Regions from separate parts of the Helicovermis profundi genome, predicted to be linked through region 1. Evidence: riboswitches for the same ligand, from Rfam matches in the RefSeq annotation. Region 1 holds a riboswitch; each other region holds the start of a gene.
The links. A riboswitch is a leader RNA that binds a small molecule or an ion and turns the genes downstream of it on or off. The one in region 1 is predicted to bind cobalamin.

Region 1 (8,273 bases):
ATTTATCCTTAAGATGTGACTCAAAAGAAATTTATTCATTTGTTACTTCAATTATTCAAGCAGATGAACTTGGAGTAAGTATTGGTAAAGTTCTTAGAATAGAAGCTAGTCAATTAAGAGAAAGAAGGAAGCAAATTGCAAGAGAAAAAGCTATGAAGGCTCCTGTAAAAATGCTTATTCCATTAATCATTTTTGTGTTCCCTTCAATTTTTATTATTATATTAGGCCCTGCTTTAATAAATATTTCAAGGATTTTTAGGTGATTAAAATGAAAACAATAGTTCTTAAAAATTATTATATTGCAAGTAGTTTTAAAGATAAATTGCTTGGATATATGTTTAGAAAAAAACCTCATAAAGAAATAATTGTTTTTAAAGGCACATCAAGTGTTCATACGTATTTTATGAAGTTTAATATTGATATTGTGTTTTTAGATGAAAATTATAAAATTCTTGCAATTAATAAAAATATTCCACATGGAAAAATGATTTTTTCTAAAAAGAAAACAACATATGCTTTAGAAGCTATAGCTAACGGTATTTTTAAGGATGCTAGTATAGGAGACAAAATAGTTTTTCATAATTAATTATTTTTTATAGTATACTAATAATAAATAAAATAATTAAGAGGAGAAATAGTTTGATAAATAAAAAAAGAATTATAGAAAATTTTATTAATTATGTAAAAATAAATAGTGAGTCGGCAGCTGAAAAAAATATGGCAGATACACTAGTGAAGGAATTAAAAAAACTTGGTTTATCAGTTACTGTAGATGACGCATTTGAGAAAGGAATATCTAATACAGGAAATATTGTAGCAAAGTTATTTAGTTCAAAAGATAAGGAGACTTTTTTATTTAGTTCTCATATGGATACCGTAAAACCTGGAAAAAATATTAATCCTATTATAGATAAGAATATAATAAGAAGCGATGGAACTACTATTCTTGGAGCAGATGATAAAGCTGGCATTGCTGCTATTATGGAAGCTCTTTATGTGATAAAAGAAAATAACCTTGAACATAAAAACATTGAAATTATATTTAGTGTACATGAAGAAGGCGGATTATTTGGTGCTAAAAACATTGATTTAACTAGAATAAAATCAACTAAAGCCTTTATATTAGATAGTGGAGGACATCCAGGTGAAGTGATTCATATAGCACCAGCTCAAGATAAAATAGAAGTTAACATTAAAGGAAAACCATCTCATGCAGGAATTGAGCCAGAAAATGGCATAAGTTCAATAATGGTTGCAGCTAGAGCAATAGAAAAAATGGATTTACTTAGAATAGATAAAGAAACGACTGCAAATATTGGTATTATAAGAGGAGGAGAATCTACTAATATAGTGTGCTCATCAATTTACTTAAAAGGCGAAGCAAGAAGTTTAAGTGATGAAAAACTTGATAAACAAACTGAACATATGACAAATTGTTTTAGAGATGCTGCTAAAGATTTTGGAGCTAAAATAGAAATAAAGACAAAAAGAGTATATTATTCTTACAATATAGATAGATACGATGAAATTATTAAAATAGCTGAAAAAGCAATCAATAAGGTGGGTTTAAATTTTAAACTTAAAAGTTCAGGTGGTGGAAGTGATACTAATGTATATAATAGAAAAGGTTTAAAATCAATAAACCTTGCAATAGGACTTCAAAAATCACATACATTAGATGAGTTTATTGAAATTGAAGATTTGTTTAATTCTGCTAAAATAGTTTTAGAACTTATGAAATAAATGGATTTTAAAGCATAAAATTATTACACCAAACAGAGAATTGCCTTATAGGCAATTCTCTGTTTGGTGTAAATAGTTAAATTAATTATCTGTTTTCATCGATTCCTTTATTTGCGAGTTCATCAGCTAAATTATTCATTTTAGTAACTTTAATAAAAAGATCATAATTAAAATCATTACCATTAATTTTTTTTAGTTTTGCGTGCCATTTTTCTAATTCACTATTTTTTGATAAATTTAAATGCCCTTTAGCTCTATAGAAATTAATATTGTTAAAATTTTGAATTTCGCTAATTAACGGTTCCCATAAATCCTTATTTTCGACTTTCTTTTTTTGTGAATTAATCCATCCGTTTTTTTGCCATTTAATGTACCATTTTTCTTTCAGGCAATTTATTACATATGAACTATCAGAATATATATTTATGATTAAATCAGTTGTTTTTAATTCTTTTAGAGCCATTAGAACTGCGAATATTTCCATTCGGTTATTTGTAGTATTTTTTTCGCCCCCGTAAATTTCCTTGGTTTTTCCATTATATTCAAGTACACTTCCCCAACCACCAGTATTAATATCTGATTGGTTGTTGGAGCATCCTCCGTCAGTGTATATATTTACTATTTTCATATTTTTTCCTCCAACTAAATCTTTTTTACTTAGTAATAGTATATCAGAAAAGTTAAATTTATGTTAACTTCTAAAATTGTTGATATAATTTGATATAATGCTAATAGTAGTATATAATATGGGTTAATTTAATTAAAAGAGGTGATAAATTGGATCAATATGATTTTAGAATATTAGAGGAACTTCAAAATGACGGTAAAAAATCTATAGCAGAACTTGGAAGAATAATTGGACTTTCAACAACGGCTACTAAAGAAAGAGTTAAAAAGCTTGAAAATGATGATGTTATTAGTGGCTATTCTGCAATAATTAATGCAGACAAAGTTGGAGTAGACATAACTGTATTTATAACTGTTCCAGTAGGAGATATAACTATTGAAGAAATGGGAGAACTTTTAACTAATAAACCTGAAATTCAAGAGGTACATAAAGTTACTGGGGATACTTGCTATTTTGTTAAAGCAAAAACAAGAGATGCTAAATCTTTAGAAATATTAATTGATAGCATAAATAAGCATGCTAAAAGTACTTATACTTATCTTGCATTATCAACCTTAAAAGAGACTTCGAAAGTTGTTATTCCCAAATAGTTAAAATTATTATTTAAATTGTTAGCGATTTGACACTATTAGAAAACAAATATATAATTAGCATATGCCATATTATTAAGGGAGCGTTTATGTTAACTAATTTAGATAAAATAGAAAATTATCTTATTTCAAAAGATGTTAGGGTTACAAGATCGAGAAGAGAGCTAATAAAACTTTTTTTAGTAAGTGAAAAGCATCTTAATGCTGATGACTGTTATATGGCATTAAGAGAAAAAAAAGTGAGTCTTCCTACAATCTACAGAAATTTAGATATTTTAAAAAGAAAAAATGTTATTAAAGAAATTAATATTGATGGTGAGAGATGTTTCGAAATGAAAATGTTTCATGAAAATAATGTTCATATTCATTTTAAATGTACTAACTGTGGAAAAATTGAAGAATATAATGATGAAGAAATTTCTAAAGAAATTTCAAGAGAGATAGAGTATATAAAAACAAAATATAATAAAAATGTGGAAGACGTCACAATAATTATGGAAGGTTATTGTGAGGAATGCGAGGAATAATATGCCTAGACCAATGAAAAGAAGAAGAATTTCATTTGAACCTGAAGTTGCTATATTTAAACCAGCAGGAATTTCAAAATTTGAATTAGAAGAAATTATTTTAAAATTTGAAGAACTTGAAGCTTTAAAGCTTAAAGATATTGAGGGATTAAGTCAAATTGAATGCGCGAAAAAAATGGATATATCAAGGCAGACATTTCAGATTGTAATTGAGAGTGCAAGAAAAAAAGTAGCTACAGCATTATATAATGGAATGGCTATTAAAATAGATGGTGGTCATTATTCAGTAGATACTGATAATAGTATAGAGAAATTAGAAGATTCTACTATAATTAGAAAAAGAAGAAATAGAGGCATGGGAAGAGGTAGAAATCAAAAATAAAAAAGAGGTGTAGTATGAATATAGCATTAGTTGCACATGATAAGAAAAAAGATAATATAGTTAAGTTTTCTGTTAAATACAAATCGATTTTAAAAAACCATAATCTTTTTGCTACAGGAACAACAGGAACAAGAATACATGATGTTACAGGACTTGAAATAACAAGATATTTATCTGGTCCACTCGGTGGAGATCAGCAAATTGGTTCTTTAATTGCGTATGAAAAGTTGGATTTAGTAATTTTTTTAAGAGATCCATTAACTTCTCAGCCACATGAACCAGATGTTCAGGCACTTCTTCGCTTATGTGATGTACACAAATTACCAGTAGCTACAAATATAACTACGGCAGAGATACTTTTACTCTCAATGAATAAGAATCCTGACTGGAAAGCAATAAAAGCTGAATATTAAAATAAAAAAATGTTATCTTAAATTAGATAACATTTTTTTATTAATATACTTATGTTAAATATAAGTTTTAAACATATCAATCATTGTCTTTACACCAGGATATTTTCCTTCGTATACTATTTCTCCGTTTATTTCAAGAGCGGGAGTATACTTTAATCCTATTTTTTTCATAAGATTTTCATCATAAATTACTTCTATATTGTTCGGTAGATTAAGTCTTTTAAGAGCCGCGTCAACTACGGGCATCATACTTGAAAAACCTCAGCAATTTAAGTCATAGATTATAATTTTCATAAATACTCCTTTAAAAATTAATAATTACTAGTAAAAATTAAATTAATTAAACTGATCATTGATTTTTTGCGCTTCAATTTTAATAATGTCTTTAGCTAAATCAATTATTTTGAAAATTTCTGGATATTCAACAGTGTATAGTACTTGAAGCCCATTTTTTTTAGAGCGCAATATACCTGTATTTTTAAGTATTTTTAAGTGCTGAGAGATATTGGATTGTTCTAAATTTAATTTCTCATAGATAGTACATACACAAAGTGTATTTTCTTCTCTAAGCAATTCTAAAATAGAAATTCTTGTTGGGTGGGCAATCGATTTTAGCAAAGTTGATGTTATATCATTTAATGTGGACATTTTACCTCCAAAGTAATATTAGAATATTATAATATTAACTCAAAATGTGTGTATTGTCAACAAAATGTGGATTATTTATATTATTAATAATAAGCTAGTTGTTTTTATATAGGAACATAAAAATAATTTAAAGGATATTGTGGTTTAATTATTATGAATAACGATATATTGTGTTTATTATGTGATTTTTTAAGTAAAAAAAAGATGCTAAAAATTATTTTATATATAAAACTGTGGATAAGTCTGTGGGTAATGTTAACAAATCGAATTTTTGTTCGATTATTTTTAAATAATAATAAGCATTTACTATAAAATTTTAAGGAAAGTTATTAACAAAATTTGTTGATAACAAGTGGATAACTATCTATAATAAAAAAGTATATTTATTTTTTATTTGTGTTATAATGTTGTTGAACTTAATAGTTGAAGGTAATAAATTTATTTATTATATGGAAGATGGTAAGAATCCATCACGGTCCCGCCACTGTATTAAGATAGTTCATATCTTTAAGTCAGACACATGCCTTTAACTTGGAAATCTCACGAGGATGAGTAATGTTTATTTTCTCGTAGAGTATTATATTTTAGGAGGATTTTTTTATGTTTAAAAAGAAGTACACTTTTATATTAGCTATGCTAATAAGTCTAGTATTGGTTTTTTCTGGTTGTTCAAATTCAGCTGTAGACAATTCAAAAGAAGATAATTCAAATGCTACAGATACTCAGAAAGAAGTAAAATCATTATATCCATTAACAATTACCGATGGATTTAATAGACAAGTTGAAGTAGAAAAAGAGCCTATGAAAGTTATTTCATTAGCTCCAAGTATAACAGAAACTATTTATGCAATAGGCGCGGGTGATAAATTAGTTGGTAGAACAGATTATGATAATTATCCAGAAAAAGTTAGTGGAGTAAGTTCTGTTGGAAGTTTATCAGATCCTAGTATTGAAGAAATTACAAAATTAGATCCAGATTTAATTATCGCATCAACTCATTTCAAAGAAGATGTACTAAAAAAATTAGAAGAATTAGGCTTTAAAGTAGTTGTACTTGTTCCTCAGGAAAGTTTTGATGGAGTTTATGATGTAATAAATACTACAGGTAAATTGCTTAATAATGAAAAAAATGCAAAAGAAGTAATTGACGGAATGAAGACAAAAGTTACAAAAGTTGAAGAATTAGCAAAAGGATTAGATCCGGTTGATGTTTACTATGTAGTTGGTTTTGGTGAGTATGGAGATTATACTGCAACTGGAGATACTTTTATAAATGATTTAATTGAAATGGCTGGAGGAAATAATATAGCAAAAGATGGAGAACATTGGAGTTATTCATTAGAAAAAATTGTTGAAAAAGATCCTTCAATTTTAATTTGCTCTAAATATTTTGATGCCAAAAAGGGTATTGAAGCTGCGAATGGGTATAAAGATTTAACAGCAGTTAAAAATGGTAAATTATTTGAAATTGATAATAATCAAATTGATAGACAAGGGCCAAGACTTGCAGATGGCTTAGTTGAAATGTTTAAAATTCTTCACCCAGGAATTTATAAATAAATTTCTAAGTTATCGGACGAATAGAAATTGGAGTAAAAAATGAGAAAAAGTTTTGTTATAAACTTAATTATTAGTATATTATTATTAATTGTTTTTATGGTATTTGTTAGTACTATTGGTGCGGTTAAAATTCCATTTAGTGATTCTATAAAAATACTTGTAAGCAAAATACCACTTATTAATAAATTTGTAGATGTGAGTAATATAAAACACTCACATCTACAGATTATTCTTAATATTAGATTTCCAAGAATAGTATTATCTGCGCTTATTGGTGGCTCTCTTGCTGCAAGTGGTTCTGTTTTTCAGGGAGTTTTTAAAAATCCTATGGCGGATCCTTATGTTCTTGGAGTTTCATCAGGGGCAGCACTTGGAGCATCTATTGTAATTATTTTTTTTAATACAGTTTCTTATTTAGGAATAAGCACTGTTGTAGTTGGTGCATTTATTGGGGCTGTATTATCTATACTTATTGTATATAATTTGTCAAGAATTGGTGGTAAAACGCCAACTGTAACATTGCTACTTGCAGGAATTGCAATTAACTTTTTTTTATCTTCAATAATTTCACTATTAATGGCATTAAATAGAGATCAAGTTGAAAGAATTATTTTTTGGACTATGGGTAGTGTTTCTGCGGCTAGTTGGAGCAAAATATATATAATATTAATTCCATTTATTATTGTAAATATACTTTTTATCTTTTTTGCAAAGGATTTGAATTTATTATTACTTGGTGAAGATTCTGCTCAGAGTTTAGGCGTTGACGTTGAAAAAACGAAAATTGTGTTATTAGTACTTAGTTCTCTTTCAACAGCAGCAGCAGTTTCGGTGAGTGGTATAATTGGATTTGTAGGTTTAATAGTACCACATGCGGTTAGAATTATTTCTGGACCAGATCATAGAAGACTTATTCCATTTGCAATTGTGGGTGGAAGTATTTTCATGGTAATTTCAGATACTATTTCAAGAACTATAGTAGCACCAACTGAAATACCAATTGGTGTAGTAACTGCTATGTTTGGAGCACCATATTTTTTGTATTTATTAGTAAAAAATAAAAATATGGGAGGTATAAATTAAATGAATAATGTCGAAATAAAGAATTTAAATTATAGTTATGTAAATAAAGAAATAATTAAAGATATAAGTTTATCAATTTCTCATGGATCGTTTAATTGTATATTAGGACCAAATGGCTCTGGGAAAACTACTTTAGTTAAAAATATAGTTAAACTACTATATCCGAGTAAAGATACAATATATATTTCTAACAAGGAAATAAATGAATATAAAAGAAAAGAGTTAAGTAGAAAAATTGCACTTGTTCCTCAAAGCACCATTATTGAGTATGATTTTACAGTTGAGGAAATTGTTATGATGGGAAGAATGCCCTATCAAAAAAGATTTAAAACAGAAACAGAAGAGGATTATTTAATTGTAAAAGAATCTATGATTAAAACAGATACTTATGTACTTAAAGATAGATTTATAAATAATTTGAGTGGTGGTGAAAAACAAAGAGCTATTATTGCAAGAGCAATAGCGCAAGAGCCACAAGTCTTAGTTTTGGACGAACCTGTTAGCTATTTGGATATTCATCATCAAGTTGAGATAATGAAATTAATTAAAAAACTTTCGCTAGAAAAAGGAATAACTGTAATTACAATATTGCATGATGTTAATTTAGCGATTGAATATGCAGATAATATTGTATTATTAAAAGATGGTAAGGTATATTCTAGTGGTAGTAGTGAAAATATAGTTAATGAAAAAAGTATT
Region 2 (8,273 bases), 260 kb from region 1:
TGCTACTACTACTACTGCTGATGGCTTAAGTGAAGCTGCTCTACATTTAATATTAAAGAATTTTTCAGCTCCTAAGTCTGCTCCAAAACCGGCCTCTGTTACTACATAATCACCAAGTTTTAATGCCATTTTTGTCGCTACTACCGAGTTACATCCATGTGCTATATTTGCAAATGGTCCACCGTGAATTAGTGCTGGTGTATTTTCTAAAGTTTGTACTAGGTTTGGCATTATAGCATCTTTTAATAATAAGGCAAGCGATCCTGTTGCTTCTAACTCACCTGCTGTTACAGGTTTTTTATCATAAGTATAACCTATAATCATTTTATTTAATCTTTCTTTTAAGTCACTCATGCTTGTTGCAAGGCAAAGAATAGCCATTATTTCTGATGCTACAGCTATATCAAATCCATCTTGTCTTACTACTCCATTTCCTTTTGGTCCAAGTCCTACTGTTATACTTCTAAGAGCTCTATCATTCATGTCAATTGCTCTTCTCCAAACAATTCTTTTTGGATCAATATTTAATGGATTTCCTTGATGTAGATGGTTGTCTATAAGTGCTGCAAGTAAGTTGTTTGCAGTTGTTACCGCATGAATATCTCCTGTAAAATGAAGATTTATATCATCCATTGGTACTACTTGTGAATATCCACCACCAGCTGCTCCACCTTTTACTCCAAAACATGGTCCAAGAGATGGCTCTCTTAGTGCTGTAAATGTTCTTTTTCCTATTTTATTTAGCGCCATTGAAAGTCCAACATTTGTAGTTGTCTTGCCTTCTCCTGCTGCTGTTGGATTTATTGCAGTTACTAATATTAATTTTCCATCTTCTTCTTTTTCTAATCTATCCATTACATCTAAATGTATCTTAGCTTTATGATTACCGTATAATTCTAAATCTTCTAACTTAAGACCCACTTTACTTGCTACATCTCCGATATGTTGCATTTTTGCTTCTTGTGCTATCTGTACATCTGTTTTCATCTTATTCCTCCACTGTTAATTATTAAGTTCAAATTATCCCATTAAATGAGTTTCCATAATTGAATTCATATCAAAACCTTCAAGACCTAAGAAATACTCTAAAGAATTAAGAAGATATTCTAATTTTACTGGTCCTACAAGTTCAGAACCTGTTACATTAACTCCATATCTTGCGGCTTCCGATTTAACGAAATTAAATGTTCTATAAAGAGGAGTTTTTCCACAATCAAACATATTCATTGAAACAACTACACCTTTATGTTCTGGGAATTTAAGTCCTACAGATTTAACAGTTGAAAATCCACCTGATGGACCTCTAACTGCTTTCGCAATTTTCTTTGCTATTGATAAATCTTCAGTATCTAAAAATACATTATATGCAGTTAAGCCTTCCATATCAGCACTTACAATTGTTGCACCCATTTTATCATCAAGTTCACCATTTGTACTATAATCAGGTTTTCTCATTTCATAATCAGGATTACTTTTATCTTTAAGAAGTTCTTTAAGTCCTTCATATTGTCCTTTTCTAATAAATCCAAGAGCTTTCTTTTTATCAATTCTTGAATTTACACCCGAGAAATACACTGGAACTTTATGTTTATCAAAAATTTCTTTACCTATTTCTTCTGCTAATTCCTTTACTTCATCAAGTTCAATATTTTTAAATGGATAAAGAGGAATAGTATCTTGCGCACCTATTCTTGGATGAGTTCCTTTTTGAACACTCATATCAATTAACTCATAAGATTTTGCCGCCATATTAAGCATAGCTACTTTAAGTGGAGCCGGTTCACCAATACAAGTAATAACAGTTCTATTAAAATCATGCTCTGGCTCATAACTTATTAGTTTTACACCTTCAACTTTTCTTACCTCATCCACAATAGCTTCAATAACATCTTCATCTCTACCATTACTAAAATTCGGTACAGCTAAAATATACTTTTTAACATCTGACATTTTTGTTCCTCCTTAAAAATTTTAATTTATTAATAGCTCATTTGAAATCGAGCACATTTTAATCTACACTATAGAGTATACTATTTTTATTATTAAATTTTATTAGATACTTTTAACACAATTTTTGCATCAACTATTACTTACCCAATAAATTTATTAAAAATCAGTTTTTTTTAATAAATTAAGAGTATATACTTAATATTAACTTATAAAAGATAATAAATATTTTTTTCAATAGAAAGGAGATTTGTATGGCTTTAAAATTAATTGATTTATCTCAAGAAATTTTCCAAGGAATGTCTGTATTTCCAATGCATCAACCAACTTTTATTATGACCAATATGACTCATGAAGATAACATGAAGCTAACTGGATCAAAAACTCTAGGATTTTCTGCACGAAATTTACTAATTAGCGAACACGGTGGAACTCATTCAGATGGAGTTTGGGAATATAAGCCAAGTGGTCAAACAATAGATAAAATGCCACTTGAGTATTTTTGGGGAAGTGCTATATGCATTGATTTGTCACACTTAAGATACAACCGTCCCATTGAACCAAGAGACCTTGAACTTGCAATTAAAAAATCAGGCCAAACTGTAAGTAAGGGTGATATCCTACTAATGTATACAGGTCATTTTGACAGAAATTTTGGAAGCGATAAATGGCAAACTGAATATACAGGACTTAATTATGAAGCTGCTAAATATCTTGCAGAGCTTGGAATTGTTAACATTGGAGTGGATGCTCCTGCAATTGATCACCCAGATGATTTAGATTTTTCAGGTCATTTAATTTGTGGAGAATACGATATTACTAACACCGAAAATATGTGCAATCTAGATAAAGTCGTAAATAAAAGATTCCTATATTTTGGTTTACCTCTTAAAATAAGAGATGGCTCTGGCTCGCCAATAAGGGCAGTTGCATTAGTTGAAGAGTAAATATAGCAAAAAATTAAAAAGTACACAACTATGTATACATAGTTGTGTACTTTTTACAAAATTATTTATTATAATAAATATTTATTATAACATTATTTTAAATTTCCATTTAAATGCACTCCCTATAAAAAAACAATCAAAATACCTTTTGTAAGCTTTTCTTACAAGGTATTTTGATTGTTTTTTTGCACCGCTGTTTTTTTATAAATTTAAGATTCTCATTATTTTCATTGATGTTTCTAGGCCGTATCTATCCATTTCATCGTTTAAATTTCTTTTGGTGATTTCTTGTATTCTATTGATTCTATATAGTACGGTGTTGTAGTGTGTAAATAATTTTTCTGACATTTTCTTTAAATTGCCATTTGTTTCAAAATAAATTCTAAGCGATTTAACTAATTCAGTATCTCTTTTTCTATCATATTCAACTAGAGGTTCTAATGTAGATTTATAAAAACTTATTAATTCTTCTTTTAAATTATCTTGGCAAAAAATCTTATAAATTCCTAAAGTCTCAAAATTAATTATATCACCATCAACATAATTTTTAGTTGCATCTACTGCCTTTTCGGCATCTTTAAGACTTTTATAAACATTAGCGAGTCCCATTGTTTCTCTTCCAATTCCCATTTTAAATTTAATGCTTGCAACTTTAGCATTTAAACTTTCTTTAATCATCTGAGCAATTAGATTAATCTTTTTATTTGAATCTTCAGATTTTTTCCACATAAAAAGTATATTTATTTTCTTTCCTTTATTCGCTGTTAAATATGAATTGCATTCATTTTTGCAAATTAAGTCTATCATATACATTACTTTTACAAGCATTTGGTTATATTCTTCATCAGAATCAATGCTTGACTCTGTTTTACTTAGTCTAAGCGTAAGCACAGAATAAGAAGCGTCTTTGTCTAGTTTGTAATAATTCGCCCTTTCAATTGCTTTCTTCTTTCTAAATTCATCAAATGAAATAAGATCTTCAAAGAACTCTGCCTTATATTTGTTTTCTACTTCTTGAATAGAAATTCTCTTTAAAAATTCAACTGCAACTACAGTTGAAGTTGATTCCATATACAAAACATCAAAATCGCTTAAGTCACTTTTCATGCCATAGGCAATTAGATGGCCATAAATATTGTTTTTCACCATTATTGGTACCATTATTCTATCAATATCATCTTCATCAATATTAATTTTGTCTCGAGAAGTTTTATTTTTATCTACTCGAAGTTTATTTTTTGAAAATGTTAAATTGATGTCATCTTCAAGTTTTTTGTAAATTTGACTATCACCTAAGGAGTCAATAATAATTTCATCAAAATGATGATCTACAACAACAATAGGATTTTCAAGTGTTTTGGATAAATTACCAATTATATCTTTTATACTTCCACCTTTTAAAAGTACATTCATTGTATCTTTATGAACAATTTGAACCTTATTAATAATCGATGATTGTCTATTAAAAATTTCTTGAAAAACCGGCGTCATAATATCAGTAAAAGGAACTTCATAATCAATTTCAATAATTGGAAAATTAAGTTCATTTGCTAATTTAATTATTTCTTCAGGCATTTTATCTAAATAAGGGAAAATTTTTATTCCCATACCAGAAAGTTTTTTAAAATTACTTTCCCTAATTAAATTCAATTGATTTTCTAATTTGGTTGTCTTAAAAAAATAACCTGTTGTTAATAAGAATTCACCTTTATCTACCCAATTTAAAATATCTGGATCTGCCATAACATTAACTCTAGTAATAATCCTATTAATTCCACCTTCACCTGCAATAATATTACTTTTTTCAAAAGACTTCATCTTTAAAATATCTTTAATAGCTATACCAGTTTCTCTTATCAAAACATTCACCTCTTTATATTCAATATGTAATAATTTAACTAACAAAAATACCATATATGACTTTAATAAGATTTTTATTAATCTATAATAATTTTAATTTTTATAAATTTAATATAAGAATATCATAATAATACCCTATTAACAATATATATTTTTGTGCTATTACTCTATAAAAATTTTAATTTTTAAATATATGTAAAAAAATAAGAAAACTTAGACATACACACATACTTGTGTATACTATCTAAGTTTTCTTATACGAACTTCTATAATTTAAAGCCACCTTCATCAAAAGTAACCATATTGTTATTCATCGCTAGAGCAAACTCAATAATGCTAAACATAATTGCAGCTCCCGTACCTTCTCCAAGCCTTAAATCCAAATGAAGTGGTGTTTTTAGTCCAAGTTCCTTTGATGCTAAAAATGCACCTTTTTCTTTTGAAAAATGTGAAGCAAATAAATAATCTTTTACTTTAGGCTCTAATTTTATTGCGATAAGCGCAGCAGCTGATGAGATAAATCCATCTACTATAACCGGAACTCCTCTAGAAGCACCCCCTATCATTGCCCCCGCCATCGCTCCAATTTCAAATCCACCTACCTTTGAAAGAACATCAATAGGATCATTTTTATTAGGCTTATTAAATTTAATGCCTTTATCGATTACATCAATCTTTTTTTCAAGTCTTTCGAGAGGTAAATTTGCGCCAATTCCTGTGACCTCACTGGGCTTATATCCACCAATTACAGAAAGAATTGCAGATGATGGTGTAGTATTGCCAATTCCCATCTCTCCCGTACCAAGTATATCCGCACCCAAATCTATCCTTGAATTTGCAATTTCAATACCTATTTCAATAGATCTAATTGCCTCTTCTCTAGACATTGCTGGACCTTTTGTGAAATTGCTTGTACCTTTTCTGATTTTTTTATTTATTATTTTATTATTTTTAACATCAGCATCGATACCAACATCTACTACTATAACTTTCGAATTTGCATTTTTAGCTAACGCGCATACTCCTGTAACTCCAAGTATCATATTTTCTGCCTGTATTAATGTAACTTCTCTAGGTGTTATTGCAACTCCCTCTTCAAAAATTCCATGATCAGACGCGAAAACTATTATTTCTTTATTTGAAATTTTAGGAAATTTTGTGTTTTGAATTGCGGAAAGTTTAACTACGATTTCTTCAAGCATACCTAGACTACCCTTGGGTTTTACAAGATTATCTACTCTTTCAATTGATTTAAGTGCAGTTTTTTTATTTACTGATTTTATTTTTCTTAATGTACTTTCTAACATAATTCCCCCTATGTCTTTTATATCATATAAAAAAGGTTCGTGATTCCCCTTAAAAGAGAATCACGAACCTTACCTAATTCATGTTAAATATTTTTGGCAGGTCTCCTGACTTAGAATCAACATGGTTTACACCTTCCCGCTTAAGCAGTGGCATTTGTAAATCACTCATCTTTACAGTGGTGGGACCGTTAAAGATTTTCACTTTATTCCCTATTCTCCCGTAAAACGGGCACCAAAATATTATATTTATTTAATTCTAGTAGTCTCCTTGTGCATACATAGCATCTGCAACTTTTAAGAAACCAGCAATATTTGCTCCAGCAACTAAGTCATAACCAAAACCATACTCTTTAGAAGCTTCTGCAGATACATCATGAATGTTTTTCATAATAGCATGTAATTTTTGATCAACTTCTTCTTCAGTCCAAGATAATCTCATACTATTTTGTGACATTTCAAGAGCAGAAGTAGCAACTCCACCAGCATTAGCAGCTTTAGCAGGTCCTACAATAATTCCACTATCTTGAAGATACTTAAGAGCTTCATTTGTAGTAGGCATATTTGAACCTTCACAAACAAATTTAGTTCCATTAGCAACAATTTTCTTAGCATCATCAATTCTAATCTCATTTTGTGTAGCAGTTGGTATTACAACATCAACTTTAACTCCCCATGGTCTTTCACCAGCGAAGAATTCTACACCATATTTATCAGCGTAATCTTTAATTCTATCATTTCCACTTGCTCTAAGTTCAAGTAAGTAGTCAATTTTATCACCACTAACACCATTAGGATCATAAATATATCCATCTGGACCTGATAAAGTAACAACTTTTCCGCCTAATTCAGTTACTTTTCTTGCAGTACCCCAAGTTACATTACCAAATCCTGATAAAGCAACAGTTTTTCCTTCAAAAGTTTCACCTTGTGTCTTAAGCATTTCTTGTGCAAAATAAGTAATTCCAAATCCAGTAGCTTCTGGTCTAATTAAACTTCCACCATAACTTAAACCTTTTCCAGTTAATACTCCATTTTCAAATACTTTTTTAACTCTTCTATATTGACCATAAAGGTATCCAATTTCTCTTCCGCCAACACCAATATCTCCAGCAGGAACATCAACATCAGGTCCAATATGTCTTTGTAATTCCATCATAAAACTTTGGCAAAATCTCATTACTTCTCCGTCAGATTTACCATTAGGATCAAAATCTGAACCACCTTTTCCTCCACCAATTGGAAGACCAGTTAATGAGTTTTTCAAAATTTGTTCAAATCCTAAGAATTTAATAATTCCAATGTATACTGATTTATGGAATCTAAGTCCACCTTTATAAGGTCCAATAGCTCCATTAAATTGTACTCTATATCCTCTGTTCACATTAAGAGTACCTTTGTCATCTACCCAAGGTACTCTGAACATAATTTGTCTTTCTGGCTCAGCAAATCTATCTAATAGATTAGCCTTTACCCACTCTGGGTGTTTTTCAAGAACAGGCTCAAGTGATACAAAAACCTCTTCAACAGCTTGTAAAAATTCAGGTTCATGTGGATTTCTAGCTTTTACACGGCCAAAAACTTCATCAATATACTTTCTCATTTCAACAACTCCCTTTAGAAATTAATAAACTTAGAATTCAATAAAAATTCAATAATTCTCTTTTGTTACAAAAAAGAAATAATCATTTTTTTAACGCTTACATATATAACCCTTTATATATGTGTTTTTGCAACAAATATTTCATAAATATTATAAATAATACTTATGAAGAAAATCGCTATTCATATTGAAAATGCCTAAATTTAAGTTAAAATAAAACATTTTTTTTTACACAATTATTTTAACACATCAAATTATTTGTGTAAATAGTTTTATTTTTTGGAAGTTTTAAAAGTTTTATTGCAAAATTATCTCTCTACATATGGTATACAATCATTCAATTCTTCGTATATTCTTACAATACAATGCACAATATGTAGAATATTAATTTTTTGTAACATTTGTTTTAACATGTCTGACAACTATATTTACAGCTGTTACATTGATATTAGACATATACTCTACTCTTGATTTGATAGTATTTTGAAGTCTTTCAGCTACTTCAAGCACATTATATCCGTACTCACTTACAACATCACTTTCTATGAATATTCCATTTTCAACCTTGCGAATTTTTGACTTTATAATCTTTACAATTCCATTTGTTTCAAA
Region 3 (8,273 bases), 400 kb from region 1:
TTTTGGCCTCTCATATCTAATATATTCAGTATTTAATTTTTTACACGCAGTAATGGTATTTTGGCTAACTTCTTTTGCATAAGGATGGGTTGCATCTATTACTAGCTTTACTTTATTTACATTTATAAAATTCATAATATCTTCTGAATTCATTTTTCCTTTATGAACAGATACACCTCTGTCTTTAAGTAATTTTTCTCCGTAATCAGTAGTAACACTAGAAATAACCTTAAATTTTTTAGATAATTTTTCTGAAATTATTCTTCCATCCGATGTACCAGACATTACTAAAATCAAATCTTATACCCCCTAGGAGTAACCATCTTCCCATCTTTTATATAGGAATTATTATTTCCAACTATAACGGTTGTGAACATGTCAATTTCATGTTCTAACATAGTGTCTAGTGTTGTTATTACAACATTTTCACCGACTCTTTTTGCATTTTTTACAATACCAACAGGCGTATTTTTCTTCTTATATTTAAGTAGTATTTCCCTAGCATCTTCAATTTGCTTTACTCTCTTTTTGCTTCTAGGATTATAAATTGCAACTACAAAGTCGCCTCTTCCAGCCGCATCAATTCTTCTTTTTATCAATTCATAATCTGTAAGTAAATCACTTAAACTAATAACTACATAGTCATGCATAAGTGGTGCGCCTAAGGCCGCAGCAGAGGCATTTGCCGCAGAAACACCTGGTACTATTTCAACTTCAATTTCATCGGAAATAAGTTCAAGAATAAGCCCAGCCATTCCATATACTCCAGGATCACCACTTGAAACCATTGCAACTATATTACCTTCTTTAGCGTAATCAATCGCAAGTAGACATCTTTCTCTCTCTTTTTTCATACCTGATGTATCAGTTTTTTTATCTTTAATTAAATCTTTAATAATATCTAGATAAGTCGAATAACCAACCACTATATCCGATTCTTCAATTGCTTTAATAGCCATACCCGTCATATGTTCATAATTTCCTGGACCGATTCCAACTACATATATTTTACCTTTGTTATTCATTTATTTCCTCCCAAACACTTAAAGTAATTCCATTTTTAATTTTTTTCTTAATTAAAAATCTACCTTCTAATGAAGTCAATTCAGCTACTGGTTCACTTACAGACCTAACTCCTATTGTTTTATATACAAAATCAGATCCAATATATCTGTCTTGAATATTTCTAATCTCATCTCTTGAAACTATAATTAAATCTCTACAAAATTCTTTTGCAGTTTCAATAATTCCAATCTCATTTTCTTTTATATCAACAGTAGCAATATGTTTTATAGAATTTAGCGACTTATTATTACTCTTAAATGTTTCCTTAATAAAAGAAATAATATCTTCTTTAGAAGTATCCCTTTTGCATCCAAGTCCTATAACTAAATTTTTAATATATAATATAGATGAAATCTCATCGCAACCTTCTACGATTTCTTCATTTGTAATAAATAATTTACCAACTTTAGTTAATGAATTGTTTAATTCATTGTTCTTAATAATTTTTAAATTATATTTTTTTTGAATAGTATCACTCAAAGTTTTATCACTACAAATACAAAGTACATCTTCTTCATTTACAAACATAGATGTAATTAGCTTTGCTTTTTCAAAGTCTTTAAGAATTAAGTTGTTTTCTATCGCTATCATATCTACCGAAGGTTTTCCGTTAACATCAGAAGCTGTAGTTATAACAGGATTTGACTTAATATAATCTGCAATTTGTTTAGCAAAATAGTTAGCTCCTCCAATATGCCCTGATAGTAAACTTATAACGTTATTTCCATTATCATCAATAGCAATAACTGCAGGATCTGTTTTTTTACTTACCATAAACTCTGCAATCGTTCTAACTACAATACCTGTTGCCGAAATAAATATAAGTAAATCACTATTTAAAAATTCTTTTTTTACGCTTTCTTTAAATCCTTCATCATAAATTAAATTCATATCATCTGAATATTTTTTTAGAGTATAAAGTTTAGAATTATTATATAAATTTAAGATTTTTTTTCCCAAACTATAACCTTTTCTTGTTAAAGTAAATATTGCGACTTTTTTATTTTGCATCTCTATACTCATGAGAAAAACTCTTATCATATAATTTTGAAAGTGAATATTCATTTCCTAAAAAGTTACCAACTAAAATTTGAGCAGTTTTGCTTATGTTTGCTTCTTTAACTTTTTGAGAAATATTTTCTAAATTGCCTAAAACAGTCAATTGATCTGGCCAAGATGCTCTTTGTACAACTGCCACTGGAGTCGAAAGTGGATAATGCACAAGAAGTTTATCAACCACTTTATCAATCATTTGAACTGATAAAAATATAGCCATTGAAGCCTTATGTGAAGCTAGTTTGTCTAAAGATTCTTCCTCTGGAACTGGAGTTCTTCCTTCCATTCTTGTTAAAATAACTGTTTGTGTTATATCCGGAAGTGTAAATTCCATATTAAGTGCTGCAGCTGAAGCCACAAACGAACTAACGCCTGGAACTACTTCGCTCTCAATATTTTCTTTACTTAATCTATCGATTTGCTCTCTAATAGCCCCATAAATGCTAGGATCACCAGTATGAATTCTAACAATTTTCTTATTTAATTTTATACCTTCAAGCATAACTCCAATTACTTCATCAAGAGTCATAGACGCACTATTATAAACATCTGATTCTTTTTTTCTCCATTTCATTACCTCTGGATTTACAAGAGAACCTGCATAGATAAGAATATCTGAAGTTTCAACAATTCTTTTTCCTTTTAATGTCATTAATTCAGGATCCCCAGGACCCGCACCAATAAAATATACTTTTTTCATAATACCATCCTTATATAATTTATTTTTATTTTATATAGATACTTATTCTACCTTGTTGCTGAAATAATATAAATTGGATTATTGCTCTCCATAAGCGTTAATCCGCCAACTTTTCTACCTCTTGCAATATTAACAGAAATAATATCTACTTCTTTAAAATTAGATTTGTTTAACTTATCTAGTGTTTTATAAGTATTTTCAATAGTAATAAAATTAAGGACAATTCTTCCAGTTTCATTTAAATTCAAATATGAATAATCAATAATTTCTTCAATATTTCCCCCAGAACCACCTATAAAAATAGCATCAAATTTTATATTTTTAGGTAAGTCTTTAGGTGCTTCACCTAAAGATGCTTTACAATTGTAAATTTTAAACTTTTCTATGTTTTTTAAAAAAAGACTATATGCTTCTTCTTTTTTTTCTAAAGAATATACTAATCCATCTTCTAAAAATTTTGCCATTTCAATCGAAACACTACCAGTGCCACTTCCAATATCAAGAGCCACAAAATTCTTCTTTAGTCTAAGTTTTGAAAGTGAAATTACTCTTATTTCTTCTTTTGTCATGGGAACTTTGCCTCTTAAAAATTCTTTATCTTCTATTCCTATCATTTTTTCTCCAATTCATTTTTATTTATAATAATAACTACATTTAAGTCACTAAATTCGCATTTTTCTTTTGCAAGTTCATCCACAGCATACACAGTTATTTTTTCGTTTTCATAGGATAAATTCTCTCCTACATAAATTTCAAATTGACCTATATCTATTAGATTTTCTTTCATCTCTTTTGCTATAAAGCTTGGATTATTCTTTTTATCTGTAAGAAGCCCTAGCGTTTCTTTTTCATTTATTAAATTTAAAAAATCATTTTGTCTACCATGAACACTAGTTAATATGCCATTATGATATGTAAGAGCTAGTTTTGAATACATATATTGAAGTGAACTAATCCCAGCTGTAACGTTAAAACTTGATTTATCAAAATGTTTACTTAAAAAATTAAGCATACTATAAAATCCCGTATCACCTGATAAAATTACAGATATTCTTTTTCTTTGATAATTCGCGCTTATAAATTCAATCGTTTTAGTTAAATCTCCAGTAATAATAAATTCTTCTTTTTTTAAATATTTAAGAGAATCAAGATTTCTTCTTCCACCAATCAAAATATCAGAGTTTTCTATAATTTCAGTTGCTATAGGTAAAATATATTTTGGATTTCCTGGTCCGATTCCCACTATATTAAATTTGTTCAATATTAAATTCCTCCATTATCTTATTACCTAAATCAGAAACACTTAGTAGCCCATGCTCATTTGTAAATAAGACAACTCCGTTTTGAATTTCATCAAATGCCCTCTTATTTAATTTTTCAGAGATTTTATTACTGATATTATCAAATACTTTATCCATCTTATATTCTTTAATGTATTTAAATGCTTCATCAGTTGTATTTGATATACTAATTAGTTTAATAAGATCAGTTTCAGCACCAATTAAGGCGAGTTGACTCATAATAATTTCCATTCTTCCATCTGCTATTTTACTATGAGTATTAAATATACCACCTGCGATTTTTACCATTTTACCAGCGTGTCCAACCCAAAGAATTTTTTTTATATCAAGTTTAAGCGCTTCGTCAATTACTTGACCTACATAATTGCTACATTTAATTATTTCTTCAATATTTAGACCCATTTTTCTACTAAAGTCTCTTCCATAATTTCCGGGTGATATTAGCAAAATTTTATCATAATGTTTTTTCTTAAATATTCTCATTTCAATTTTTAAAGTTTCAATTAAAGCATCTTCGCTCATAGGTTCAACGATGCCAGAAGTCCCGATTATAGAAATACCTCCAACAATTCCGAGTTTAGGATTAAAAGTTTTCTTAGCAATATTTTCGCCATCTGGTGCGTAAATTTCAACGTTTGCACCTCTATTTTCACCTATAACACTTCTAACTTCTTTTTCTATAGTTCTTAGCGGAACTGGATTAATTGCACTATTTCCCGGTTTAATACTCAAACCTTCTTTTGTTACTTTTCCAATGCCTATTCCACCATATATATTAATTTCTTTATCATCTCTAAATGAAATTTTTGAAAATATAGTCATTTTATTGGTCATATCAGGATCATCTCCGCCATCTTTTATAACTGAACAAAGAGCATAATCATCATTTATTTCCTGATTGTAAATATCAATAGTTAGAGGCCATCCCTTAGGTGTATCAATTTTTACTGTATTTACATTTTCTCTATTTAACAACATAATAGCCGAAGCTTTAGAAGCTGCAGTTGCTGAAGAGCCTGTAGTATAACCATATTTTAATTTTTTACCGTTTTTCTCTATATACCTTTCCAAAACTTCACCTACTTTTAGTCAATTCATTAATAGTCATTACATTTGATACATTATTGCGTTAATAATAGTTGCAGCAACTGGACTACCACCTTTTCTTCCATTAATAATTATATAAGGTATACCCGAATTTTTAAGAGCTTCTTTTGATTCAGCAGCACCTACAAAACCTACTGGAACTCCGATTACTAAAGATGGATTTGCTTTCTTTTCTTTAACTAATTCAAGTAGTTTATAAATTGCTGTTGGGGCATTACCTATTGCATATATCGAAGTATTTTTGTCTTTAGCCGCAATTTCAATAGCCGCCATCGATCTAGTAATATTTTTTTCTTTTGCGATTTTGAATACTGATTCTTCGTGAACTAAATTATATATTTTTGAATTATATTCTTTTAGTATTCTTTTATTTGTACCAGCCATAACCATCTTAGTATCAGCATATATATCATTTCCATTTCTCAAACTGTCCATAAGTATATCAATAGCTTTAGGATGAATTTCTATTAAATTAGCATATTCAAAATCTGCAGTCGTATGGATCACTCTTTGAACTATTTTAATTTCTCTTTCATCAAAATTATGTTTACCTAATTCACTTAATATAATTTCAAAACTTCTTTCCTCAATTTTCATTGGGTTTTTAATATAATCTTCAAGATATTTACTCATTTATTCCTCCGCAATATTATCTAGGTATTATTCAAATTTACATTTCAGGTAAAAAAGCAAGAATTTTATACCTATATATACAAAAAACAGCCCAAAAGGCCGTTTTAATTCGTAGTCTTCCCGCCTGAAGTATCTCGTTTAACAATAGTAGGCAGGTTTCCTGGCTCATACGTAGCCCATTAAACGTCTTCCCAGAAATCCAGTGACGTATTGTTTAACGGTAGTATTCACAGTAGCAGGGGGCTGCGACAGATTTTAACTGTCTTCCCTATTATCCTCTCATTAGAATCACTCTAACTTAGGCACCTATTATCTAATATTCAATTATTAACTACATCCTATCAAAAAGATTTAAGCAAGTAAATACAAAAAATTATTTACTTTTCATACTAATAATACTTAATTGATCGCTTATTTTTTTTAGTATAACAATTATTTTATTTATAGAATATTGAATAGAAATTAAAATTATAAAAAATACTATTAAAATAAATATAATTATTTGATTATTCATAAATTCACATCCCTTACACTAGTTAAAATATATGCCTTTATCACTAAGCCAGAATTCGCTTATTCAAACCTAGTTAATAAGTTAATCGCTAATAAGTTACTATTTTATACTCATCCAAAGACTCTTTAGAAAGATATTTTTCATTTCCTTCTCTTATTGTGATAGTTTTAGGATTGCCATCACTAATAAATTTTAGTCTTGGCTTTTCTTTGTATAAATCAAGCCAATGTCTTAATTGTAATTTTCCATCTCCACTTTGTACTCTTAAAATGCTTTTTGGATTAAATCTTTTACTATAAGCTGACCAAGAAGGTCGCCATCCTACATTTAAAATTGCAATATTATTATACTTAGTTCCGTCATAGCTTCCGGATACAAGTTTTTCTTTAGCTGCGTCATTCTTTGGTCTTTCTCCGAACGGAAGAGCAAGAGTGTTGATTTTATATCCATTCATAAGTGGTTCATATTCTTTTACAACATTTGCAAGAGTATTTTCAATTTTATCTGCATCCATTGTTTTAAAATGTCCATGATGATAACTATGATTTCCGATATCCATACCTACATTTATGATATGATTTAATTTATATTTAACCAAATTCTTTTGTCCAAATGGAGTTCCACCATTTAAAAAGAACGTTGCTTCAAGCCCAAAATCATTATGTTTATCATAAAAATCTTCCATAATTCCAACAACCGAATTTGGATCAATCTCTTTATCACCATTTTCATCAATTAATATATTAAAATTTGACCTATTTCCATCATCAAAAGTTAAAACAACAGGTGTATATCCCGCTTTAGTTGTAATATTTCCATTAACAAAATCTTTAAGGCTAAGTAGTCTAAATCCACTATCATAAAGCTCTTGAAGATCTTTCTTAAAACTTTCAGCTGTTCTAGAATACGTTGCATTTTTTTTACTTAATCCATGATACATAATAACCATAATTTCACCGAGTTCGTTCGCTTTAATTTTTTTAAGTTCTTTCGTGCTTAGCTCAGTAAAATTAGTAGCTTCTTTTACATCTTCTTTATTTGAATCTTCTTTGCTAGTTGTAGTTTCTACATTTGTACTATTAGGTTCGATTTTTGTAGTATTATCAATATTTTTTTCTATTTCTTTAGCTTCAACATTTTCTGTATCTTTGTCATTTTCTACATTTTTAACGTCAACATTTTTTGTACTTACTTCCACGTTATTTGCATTTTCTTTACTGAGGTCTATATTTTCTTCATTTACTTGTTTTAAAGAACAACCACTTAATAATAAAGTGATTGCTAAAACTACTACTATTCCTTTTTTCATATTATCTCCCATTTTATATATTAATATCTATGTATTTACATACTAATAATATACTCAAAATCAGAAATTACAACTATTATTTAATAAATGTAACCCTTTTTTATCAATCTCTAATTGTTTTTTAATCTTACTTCTATTTTATATTAATAGAAGTATATTATTATGTAGATGCAGATATAAATAAAGTACAAAAGGAGGCAAATTATGCTTGGTAATCTTCTATTTATACTCGTATTAATTCTTTTAGGGAAATTTTTATTGTCTTTAGGATTTGGGATAATAAAAATAATTCTTACACTTATATTTATTGGAGTATTATTTGTAATAATTCCAATTTCAATTGCACTACTTATTCCAATTTTATTGTTCTTTGGAATAGGATTCCTAGTATTACTTATTTTTAAGTCAATACTTCATTAAAAGTCAATTTTGAAACTGCCTATTAAAGAAATTTTTTCTTTTCTAGTCAGTTTTTTTATTATTATTTCTCTTTTTAAAGCTTGAGATTTTGTTTCAAACTCTTCATAATATTTAAGAATCACCGGCGTTCTACCCCTTGTGTATTTGGCACCATTTCCAGAGTTATGA
Region 4 (8,273 bases), 1.0 Mb from region 1:
TAACCAAGGTTATTCAAAATGTTCGATAGTGATTGCTAATGATAAAGCGATAATTACTTCTGATAAAGGCATTTACAATACATTTAAAAATAGACTTGATGTTTTACTTATAAAAGAAGGCTATGTAAAGCTAAAAGGTATGAAATATGGTTTTCTTGGAGGTGCATCGGGAAAAATAGGTGATACCTTAGTTTTTTATGGAAATTTAGAGAGTCATATAGATTTTTTTAGAATAGTAAAATTTTTAGAAGAAAGAAATATAAAATATAAGTATTTTAAAGAATTTGAGCTAGAAGATATAGGATCCATAATAGAAATACCATTAAATAAAAGTAGGAGAATAAAATGATAATAAAATTATTAATATTAGCATCTGTTGGTGCATTTATAGGATGGATGACAAATGTTTTTGCAATTAAATTAATGTTTAGACCAATTAAGCCAATTAAATTTCCAATTATTAATTTCAGTCTTCAAGGACTTATTCCTAAAAGAAAACCTGAGATTGCAAAGAGTATAGGTGAAACAGTTGAAAATGAGCTTTTATCTATTGAAGAAATAATTGATAAAATGATTGAAGATACTGATAAAAACGAAATAATCAATTTAATAAAAGATAGAGTTGTTACTCTCGCAGAAGAAAAAATGCCAATGCTCGTTCCCTCAAGTATAAAATCCATGATTTTAAAATATGTTGAAGAAATTATTGATGATAATGGTGAAGATATGATTGATGAATTAAGCGAAAAAATGATTCATCATGCTACAGAAAAAGTAAGTGTGGCACTTATAGTTGAAGAGAAAATTAATGAATTTGATTTTATTAAATTAGAAGAGTTAATTTTAACTATAGCTAGTAATGAACTTAAGCATATAGAAATACTTGGCGGAATTATCGGATTTTTAATAGGGTTAGTACAAGGTATGATAATACTATTTATCTAGTATATTCGATTTAAAAGAGTTATTTTGCATTCGTTTTTAAGACGTGAGGGATAAAGAATATTTATTTACGAAATGTTTACAATTGCTATGGAGTTTTGACTAAAATGGTAACTTAAGATACGGAAAATATAAATTATAGTGTTATAATTAACTTATAAATGAAAATTATTATCAATTAACATTTCTTAACTTATATCATATAAATGGAGGAGAATTGTAATGAATAAATTTAAAGTTAATGATGCATGTATAGGTTGTAGAGCATGCCTTGGACTTGCACCTAAAAATTTTGAAATTGAAAAAGGAAAAGCCATTGTAATAAATCAACCAAGTACTGATGAAGAAAATACTTTAAGTATGAATGCACTTAATATTTGTCCAACATCAGCTATAGAGATTATTAAGGGTGAACTGATTACTGCGGATTCATCTGTAAGAGAAACGCTGGAAAAATATCCTATATTGAAAGAAAAAATGATTGAATTATCACCTAAATTTAAGACAATGCAAAATCCTCTTATGTGGAATAGCATTGCTAAATTTGCAACTTTTAAAAATTCAGCAAAAATGACTGGTCTTTCTATTTGCGAAATTTTACATTTTATTAATAAAGAACTTGGAATGGAAGAGGAACTATTAAAAAGTTTTCCGCATTGCATTAAAGAGCTTGAGTTATTAAAAACTAATATTAACAAAATAACTTGGAATGAACCTAATAGTACAGTTGCTATTTCAAGCGAAAATATGGAAGACATCGCTAAGTCTATTGAATTAATAAACAACCTTTCGCTAGGCAGCTCAATTGTATTTGAAGGTGCCTTTGAATCAGAACCCATCATTAAAGTAATTGACGAATTAGGATATAAGTATAATATTGTTAGAAACAAAATTAACAATATTAGATTATCTATTTTCAATGAACCTAAAAATTCCGTAATATCAAGTGGAGATAATAATGATAACCTACTAGATGTTAGAAATATGACAGAAGACCCATTTGATATAATTATAAAGAAAGCATATTCTTTGAATGATGGTGAGGAATTTATCTTAGTTCAATCTTTTATCCCAGATCCAATGATAAATATGCTTGAAGGTATGGGCTTTGATAATAAAGTTAGACAAAAAAACAAAGATGAATACTGGATATATTTAAGAAAAAGAGTAGAAGAGAAAGAAATTGATAGTAAAATTTCTGATAAACCTTCTGTAACAATTCAATCTGCCACTCCAGTAGGCTATCCAATTATTATGAGATTACTTCAATCAGAAAAATTAAAAGGATTAATTAATATTAAAGAACTAAAAGTTTGGGAAGAAACTGAAAAACATCTTGGATGGATAGTAAATAAAAAAGCGGATATTAGTTTTTCTGCAGTTATTACAGCATCAAAATTAAAAGATAATGATGTAAAAATGCCTATAGTATTTGTTTGGGACAATTTTACTATTCTCACTAGGGGCTATGAAGCAACTTCATTTAGGGATTTAATAGGTAAAAAAATATACTTGCCTCTTTTTGAAGATGCTCCTCCTGCTAAAATAACGAAATACCTTATTCAATCTAAAGGATATAATGTTGATGATTTTGAATTTGTATTTGGCAAACCATTTGGAAGACCAAAAGAAATGCTAAGTAGATTTGTAAAAGGTGAGATTGATACAGTTCTTTTAAGAGAACCTGAAGCAGGTTTTGCTGTGAAAACTCTTAAAAATTTAAATGTTGATTTTTCAGAAATTTCATATGGCAAAGTTTGGAATGAAATTAATGAAGGCTTTGGTATGTTTCCAAATGCAGGAGTTATTTTAAAAGGTGAATTCGCTAGAAAATATCCAGAGATTGTTAAGGAGTTAGCTAATGAAATAAAAGCATCTATTGATTGGGTAAATAATAATAAAAAAGAATCTGCACTCCTTTCATATGATATGATGAGAAATTCTAAAGAAAATGTTGAAGAATTTTTAAATCGAGCAACATTTAAGTATGTAGCAGGAGAGGAACTAGTAAAAAAAGTTAGTGATTTTTATTCAATTTTAATTGAAAATAATATTTTGAATACAAAAATAGATGATAAATTACTAAATATGTTTAGATAGTGTTACAAAATAAAGAAGAAACAAAATTTTGTCTTTGTATTGACAATATAAATTTATTGGTATATTCTTTATGTAATATATGTTGCTTTGATAAAGACGAGTAATATCAACCCAGATTTTAGAGAAAAAGTATTTAGCTGAAATTACTTTTATTATGGAGATATGAAAACTACTTTTGAGCTTTGGTTTAGTAGTGATATACGAAATGCCAACGTTTGGCCTGCGTTAAAGGATTAGAGAGGGTCATTTATTTTGACCAATTAGGGTGGAACCGCGATCTCTCGTCCCTTTGTTTTAGGGATGAGAGATTTTTTGTTTTTGTATAATATAAATAGGAGGTAAATTTATGGAAATGGTAAAAATCACTTTAAAAGATGGATCTGTGAGAGAGGTAAATAAAGGAACAACAATATTTGAAGTTGCTAAAGATATTAGTGGAAGACTTGCAAAAGAAGCAATAGTAGGAGAAGTAAATGGGAAAACTGTAGATTTATCTTACGTAATAAATGAAGATATAGAGTTAAACATTTTAAAATTTGATAGCGATGAAGGAGAGCATTCTTTTAGACATACAAGTTCTCATATTTTAGCTCAGGCTGTTTTAAGATTATTTCCTGGAACAAAACTTGCAATTGGGCCTGCTATAGATAATGGTTTCTATTATGATTTTGATTCTGAGCACACTTTTGTTGAAGAAGATCTACCAAAAATCGAAGCAGAAATGAAAAAAATAGTTAAAGAGAATCTTGTACTTGAAAGATTTGAATTACCGAGAAATGAAGCAATTGAATATATGAAAAAAAGAAATGAAGATTATAAAGTTGAATTAATAAATGATTTACCAGAAGATGAAATTATTTCATTTTATAAGCAAGGTGAATTTACAGACTTATGTGCTGGAACACATCTTCCAACTACAAAACCTGTTAAAGCTATAAAATTACTTACTTTAGCAGGAGCTTACTGGAGAGGTGATTCAAGTAAAAAAATGCTTCAAAGAATTTATGGTACTTCTTTTCCTAAAGCAAGTTTACTTGAAGCATACCTAGTGAGACTTGAGGAAGCAAAAAAAAGAGATCATAGAAAACTTGGAAAAGAACTTAAATTATTTACTTTAATGGAAGAAGGTCCTGGATTCCCATTTTTCTTACCTAATGGAATGATTGTAAAAAACCTTCTATTAGATTATTGGAGAGAAGTTCATACAAAAGCAGGATATCAAGAAGTTGAAACTCCGCTTATTTTAAATAGAAAATTATGGGAAACTTCAGGTCACTGGATGCATTATAAAGAAAATATGTATTCTCTTAAAATTGATGATGAAGATTATGCAATAAAACCAATGAACTGTCCAGGTGGAATGCTAGTTTATAATACTGAAATGAGATCATACAAAGATTTTCCACTAAGACTTGGTGAAATTGGAAGAGTGCATAGACATGAACTTTCAGGTGCACTTCACGGACTTATGAGAGTTAGAGCCTTTACTCAAGATGATGCTCATATATTTATGTTGCCTGAACAGATTAAAGATGAAATTAAAAATGTTACAAAATTAATTGATGAAATATACTCAACTTTTGGATTTAAATATCATGTTGAATTATCTACTAAACCTGAAAAATCTATGGGAAGTCAAGAAGAATGGGATTTTGCTGAAAAATCACTTCAAACAGCTCTTGAAGAATTAGATCTTGATTTTGTTATAAATGAAGGTGATGGAGCATTTTATGGTCCTAAAATAGATTTCCATTTAGAAGATTGTATCGGTAGAACATGGCAATGTGGAACTATTCAATTAGATATGCAACTTCCTCAAAGATTTGATTTAAATTATATTGGTAAAGATGGTGAAAAACATAAACCAATTGTTATTCATAGAGTAGCATATGGTAGTATTGAAAGGTTCTTTGGAATATTAGTTGAACATTTTGCTGGTAAATTTCCACTTTGGTTAGCTCCAGTTCAAGTTGAAATATTGCCGGTAGCTGACAGGCACAATGATCATGCATATGAATTAAAGAAAAAACTAAGTGAATATGGTATTAGAGTTGAAGTTGATGATAGAAGTGAAAAAGTTGGATATAAAATAAGAGAAGCTCAGCTTCATAAATACCCTTATATGCTTGTTATTGGAGATAAAGAAGCTAATGGCGAAGAAGTAGCTGTAAGATCTAGAGATAAAGGTGAGTTAGGTTCTAAAAATATTAGTGAATTTGCTAAAGAATTAGTTGAAGAAATTAAATCAAAGAAATTTGATTTGTAATATTAATTATTGATTAAAAAACTAATATTAATGAAATTAGAAATATATTGACATAAAAACAATAAGGTGTTACACTCATTTTGAAACAGATAATTTAATAAATTATTGGTGTGATAGAATTCTATCGCTTAAAAGGGAAGACTGGTGAAATTCCAGCACGGTCCCGCCACTGTAAGAGAAAAGTATCTTTTGTAAATGAATCCACTGTACTTTGTATGGGAAGGAAAAAAAGATGCGTTTAAAACTCAAGTCAGGAGACCTGCCAATAATAATAATGCTATTAAAACTCACGAGGATGAGGAGGTGTTAAGACTTTAAAGTGAATTCTTTAATGGATTAGTATGCCCTTTCTTATGAAAGGGCATTTTTGTTATATGACACTTATTCCACTAGAAGGTTATTTTTAATATATAAAAAATAGAAAATGGGAGGAACTTTATGTATGAAAAAAAATTATATTCATCATTAAATATTCTATATTTAAAAATGTTTCAATACGAGAAATATATAGATTGTAAAAAAAGTGATGAAATTTTTGAATATTTAAATAAGGAAATAAAAAATATAAATATTAAATACGGTGAAAAATTCAATTTATCTAAGATACCATTTAAGCTAATGCTAAAATATTGCGTTTTTAATCCTAAGTTTGATCATAATAAAGCCACTGGTACTTTAAATAATGAACTAGAAAATGATCTGAAAAATATTGAATTACTAAAAAAAAGATATTCAAAATTATCTGCTTGATATATTTATTGGATTATATTAAGAAGTAAAAAAATGACATTACATTTTTTGCACCTTAATAGTGAAACCGATAAAAAATTTTAGAACATCTCATAAATAATGAGGTGTTCTACTTTTTGTAATTCAAAATTTTGATAAAAAATATATTTATAAAAAAAAGTTACGTAAAATTTAATTTATATTTAAAAATTACGAAAAAAATTTTGAAATTTGTAAAAAAATTTGTTATATTTATTTTATGCATAATTTTTTTGAATGTATTATATAAAATTATGCAATTAACAGAAAATTTTAAAAAATAATTATAAATATATTGGAGGTTTTATGAATTTGTTGAAAAAGATTGGAATTGAATATGGAAATGTAGATATAAATGTGAATAAAAAAGATAAAATTAAATATATTAATTTTAAACTTGCTTCTTTGGGCTTACCTATTTATCAGGAAAAAAGTAATAATGATAAAGAGTCAAGTTCTTACTTTATAGAATTATTTGAAGATATACTGATTGATTACAAGGAAAAAATAAGAGTGAATAATGTTCATGAAATTGGTATTAATAAAAGAATAAATACATTCTTAAGTAATTATTTTGATGGCTTTGATGATGAAATAAAAGTGATTGACGACTATTTTACTCTAGACCAGTATGGAATAGCTAGAGAATTATCTCTTTCTCCAGATTTAGATTCTTTTGTTAATGAATATATTAGTAGCTATAAAATAAAGCAAGGTATACTTAATAATCCTAAGCATGATAGACGGACAACTAAGGGTTCATTTCATATTGTTGAAGGTGGATTAAAAATACCAAGTGATAAAAAAACAGTTCCAAGATTGACTTTTATGAAACTATATAAATCAGCTCTTAACCCACCAGAAAAATTAAAAATACTTCCATTTACATCTTCTCAAAGTGAAAAGGCTAAAACATTTGTTTCACTTTTGATTAAGCCTATAGTTTCTCCTAAGGTGGGAGATATTTTAAGCCAAAAGTACTCGGAGGTACTTTTTGTAGTACCTGGAAGTTTGGTATCGAATTTAGATTTTGTTGAATCAGTTTTTGGTAATGCTGGTGATTTAGGACTTCATATTAATGATTCGTCGTTAGATGTTGATGGCTGGACAGGGCATACGGGCTATATAGTTTTGGCACCTCATTTAACTAAACTTAGAAAAATAGATTTAGGACTACCAAGCTTTAACGATGCTAGCGATATTCAAAAAAAGGATGGAATGTGCTATAAAGATGAAAACGAATTATATAATGACGGTCTTCCTTTTAAAATAACGTGTAGAGATAAAAGTGGAGTGGCAGTTACTATAATAGCGGATAATTATTTTGGATATTCTAAGAAGGAGATAAAAACTCAAATTAGTTTTTCAGCTAATTTATATGGAAATGTAGAAGAAGAACATGCAGGTGGTACAATTGTATATCCTAGAATTAATTTAGGTGAATATTATAATGCAAAAGAAAATATTGATCCGAGTAAATACTCTTTTGAGGATATAAAAATAAATTATTCATCTATAATGGAAATTAATTCGGACAATTATGGTGTAGATAGGACAAATAGTAAAGTAATCTACATTCCTGAAAATGTTGAAATTGACCTTCATAAAACTACAATAAAGTGGGAGTATTTAGGTGAAGAAAGAAAACTAAAACTTCTGCCAACATATTATTATATATTGCCAAATGGAGATAAACTTCATATGGAAAAACATCCTGCTGCTCCTGCTTGGAAACTTGTGGGTACTGAGGCAGAAGGAATTTTTTGCCATAAACCATGTACAGTTTCCGGAGGTGGAAAGTCGGAAATATCAAAATCTCTTAGTAATTCTATTATTTATGGAAATTATTATATTCATGATTTAGAAAAAGATTTAGATTTTGTGGAGAAAATTTTAAAATATGATTATAGAAGAAGATGGAAAATAAATCCTGAAAGAGTAAGACCATCTAGGCCAGTTCTATCGATTGATAGAACTTTAGGGTCAGTTATAAAACTCTTAACTCCATCTATTTATTATACTGATGAATTTAATAGTTATATTATATCAATACCAAATCATATCAAGGCTCTAGTTTTCATGGTGAAAAGATTTTATCAGACTTCTTGGAATGGAGATTGGAGAAGCCATTTTTCTGTTGATACAATTAACGGAAAACCGGGAAATGAGATTAATTTTAATGGAAGAAAAATAAGGC

Region 2: it holds a riboswitch for cobalamin, as region 1 does, so the genes downstream of both, cobT (nicotinate-nucleotide--dimethylbenzimidazole phosphoribosyltransferase) here and AACH12_RS00350 (ABC transporter substrate-binding protein) in region 1, are expected to answer to the same signal.
Region 3: it holds a riboswitch for cobalamin, as region 1 does, so the genes downstream of both, AACH12_RS01975 (precorrin-8X methylmutase) here and AACH12_RS00350 (ABC transporter substrate-binding protein) in region 1, are expected to answer to the same signal.
Region 4: it holds a riboswitch for cobalamin, as region 1 does, so the genes downstream of both, AACH12_RS04665 (hypothetical protein) here and AACH12_RS00350 (ABC transporter substrate-binding protein) in region 1, are expected to answer to the same signal.

What each region holds. Positions count from the first base shown of each region.
Region 1 covers NZ_AP028654.1:63,643-71,915, forward strand. Annotated here, with positions in the region: gene AACH12_RS00300 (type II secretion system F family protein) at 1-263, shown strand, start outside; gene AACH12_RS00305 (DUF192 domain-containing protein) at 269-586, shown strand; gene AACH12_RS00310 (M20/M25/M40 family metallo-hydrolase) at 640-1,743, shown strand; gene AACH12_RS00315 (ribonuclease H family protein) at 1,829-2,371, opposite strand; gene AACH12_RS00320 (Lrp/AsnC family transcriptional regulator) at 2,521-2,961, shown strand; gene AACH12_RS00325 (Fur family transcriptional regulator) at 3,051-3,488, shown strand; gene AACH12_RS00330 (DUF134 domain-containing protein) at 3,490-3,870, shown strand; gene mgsA (methylglyoxal synthase) at 3,885-4,283, shown strand; gene AACH12_RS00340 (thioredoxin family protein) at 4,338-4,532, opposite strand; gene AACH12_RS00345 (ArsR/SmtB family transcription factor) at 4,620-4,931, opposite strand; cobalamin riboswitch at 5,342-5,473, shown strand; gene AACH12_RS00350 (ABC transporter substrate-binding protein) at 5,532-6,491, shown strand; gene AACH12_RS00355 (FecCD family ABC transporter permease) at 6,531-7,574, shown strand; gene AACH12_RS00360 (ABC transporter ATP-binding protein) at 7,575-8,273, shown strand, end outside.
Region 2 covers NZ_AP028654.1:325,708-333,980, reverse strand. Annotated here, with positions in the region: gene AACH12_RS01405 (formate--tetrahydrofolate ligase) at 1-987, opposite strand, end outside; gene ftcD (glutamate formimidoyltransferase) at 1,021-1,950, opposite strand; gene AACH12_RS01395 (cyclase family protein) at 2,202-2,894, shown strand; gene AACH12_RS01390 (PucR family transcriptional regulator) at 3,096-4,799, opposite strand; gene cobT (nicotinate-nucleotide--dimethylbenzimidazole phosphoribosyltransferase) at 5,021-6,061, opposite strand; cobalamin riboswitch at 6,140-6,313, opposite strand; gene gdhA (NADP-specific glutamate dehydrogenase) at 6,318-7,661, opposite strand; gene AACH12_RS01375 (Asp23/Gls24 family envelope stress response protein) at 8,046-8,273, opposite strand, start outside.
Region 3 covers NZ_AP028654.1:463,289-471,561, reverse strand. Annotated here, with positions in the region: gene cobK (precorrin-6A reductase) at 1-297, opposite strand, end outside; gene cobJ (precorrin-3B C(17)-methyltransferase) at 294-1,025, opposite strand; gene cbiG (cobalt-precorrin 5A hydrolase) at 1,018-2,088, opposite strand; gene cobM (precorrin-4 C(11)-methyltransferase) at 2,066-2,821, opposite strand; gene cbiT (precorrin-6Y C5,15-methyltransferase (decarboxylating) subunit CbiT) at 2,869-3,435, opposite strand; gene cbiE (precorrin-6y C5,15-methyltransferase (decarboxylating) subunit CbiE) at 3,432-4,082, opposite strand; gene cbiD (cobalt-precorrin-5B (C(1))-methyltransferase CbiD) at 4,069-5,193, opposite strand; gene AACH12_RS01975 (precorrin-8X methylmutase) at 5,230-5,862, opposite strand; cobalamin riboswitch at 5,996-6,187, opposite strand; gene AACH12_RS01970 (hypothetical protein) at 6,236-6,376, opposite strand; gene AACH12_RS01965 (polysaccharide deacetylase family protein) at 6,465-7,685, opposite strand; gene AACH12_RS01960 (hypothetical protein) at 7,890-8,105, shown strand; gene AACH12_RS01955 (GIY-YIG nuclease family protein) at 8,102-8,273, opposite strand, start outside.
Region 4 covers NZ_AP028654.1:1,074,570-1,082,842, forward strand. Annotated here, with positions in the region: gene AACH12_RS04645 (DUF6873 family GME fold protein) at 1-349, shown strand, start outside; gene AACH12_RS04650 (DUF445 domain-containing protein) at 346-945, shown strand; gene AACH12_RS04655 (4Fe-4S domain-containing protein) at 1,165-3,042, shown strand; T-box leader at 3,121-3,334, shown strand; gene thrS (threonine--tRNA ligase) at 3,395-5,308, shown strand; cobalamin riboswitch at 5,398-5,589, shown strand; gene AACH12_RS04665 (hypothetical protein) at 5,747-6,058, shown strand; gene AACH12_RS04670 (hypothetical protein) at 6,383-8,273, shown strand, end outside.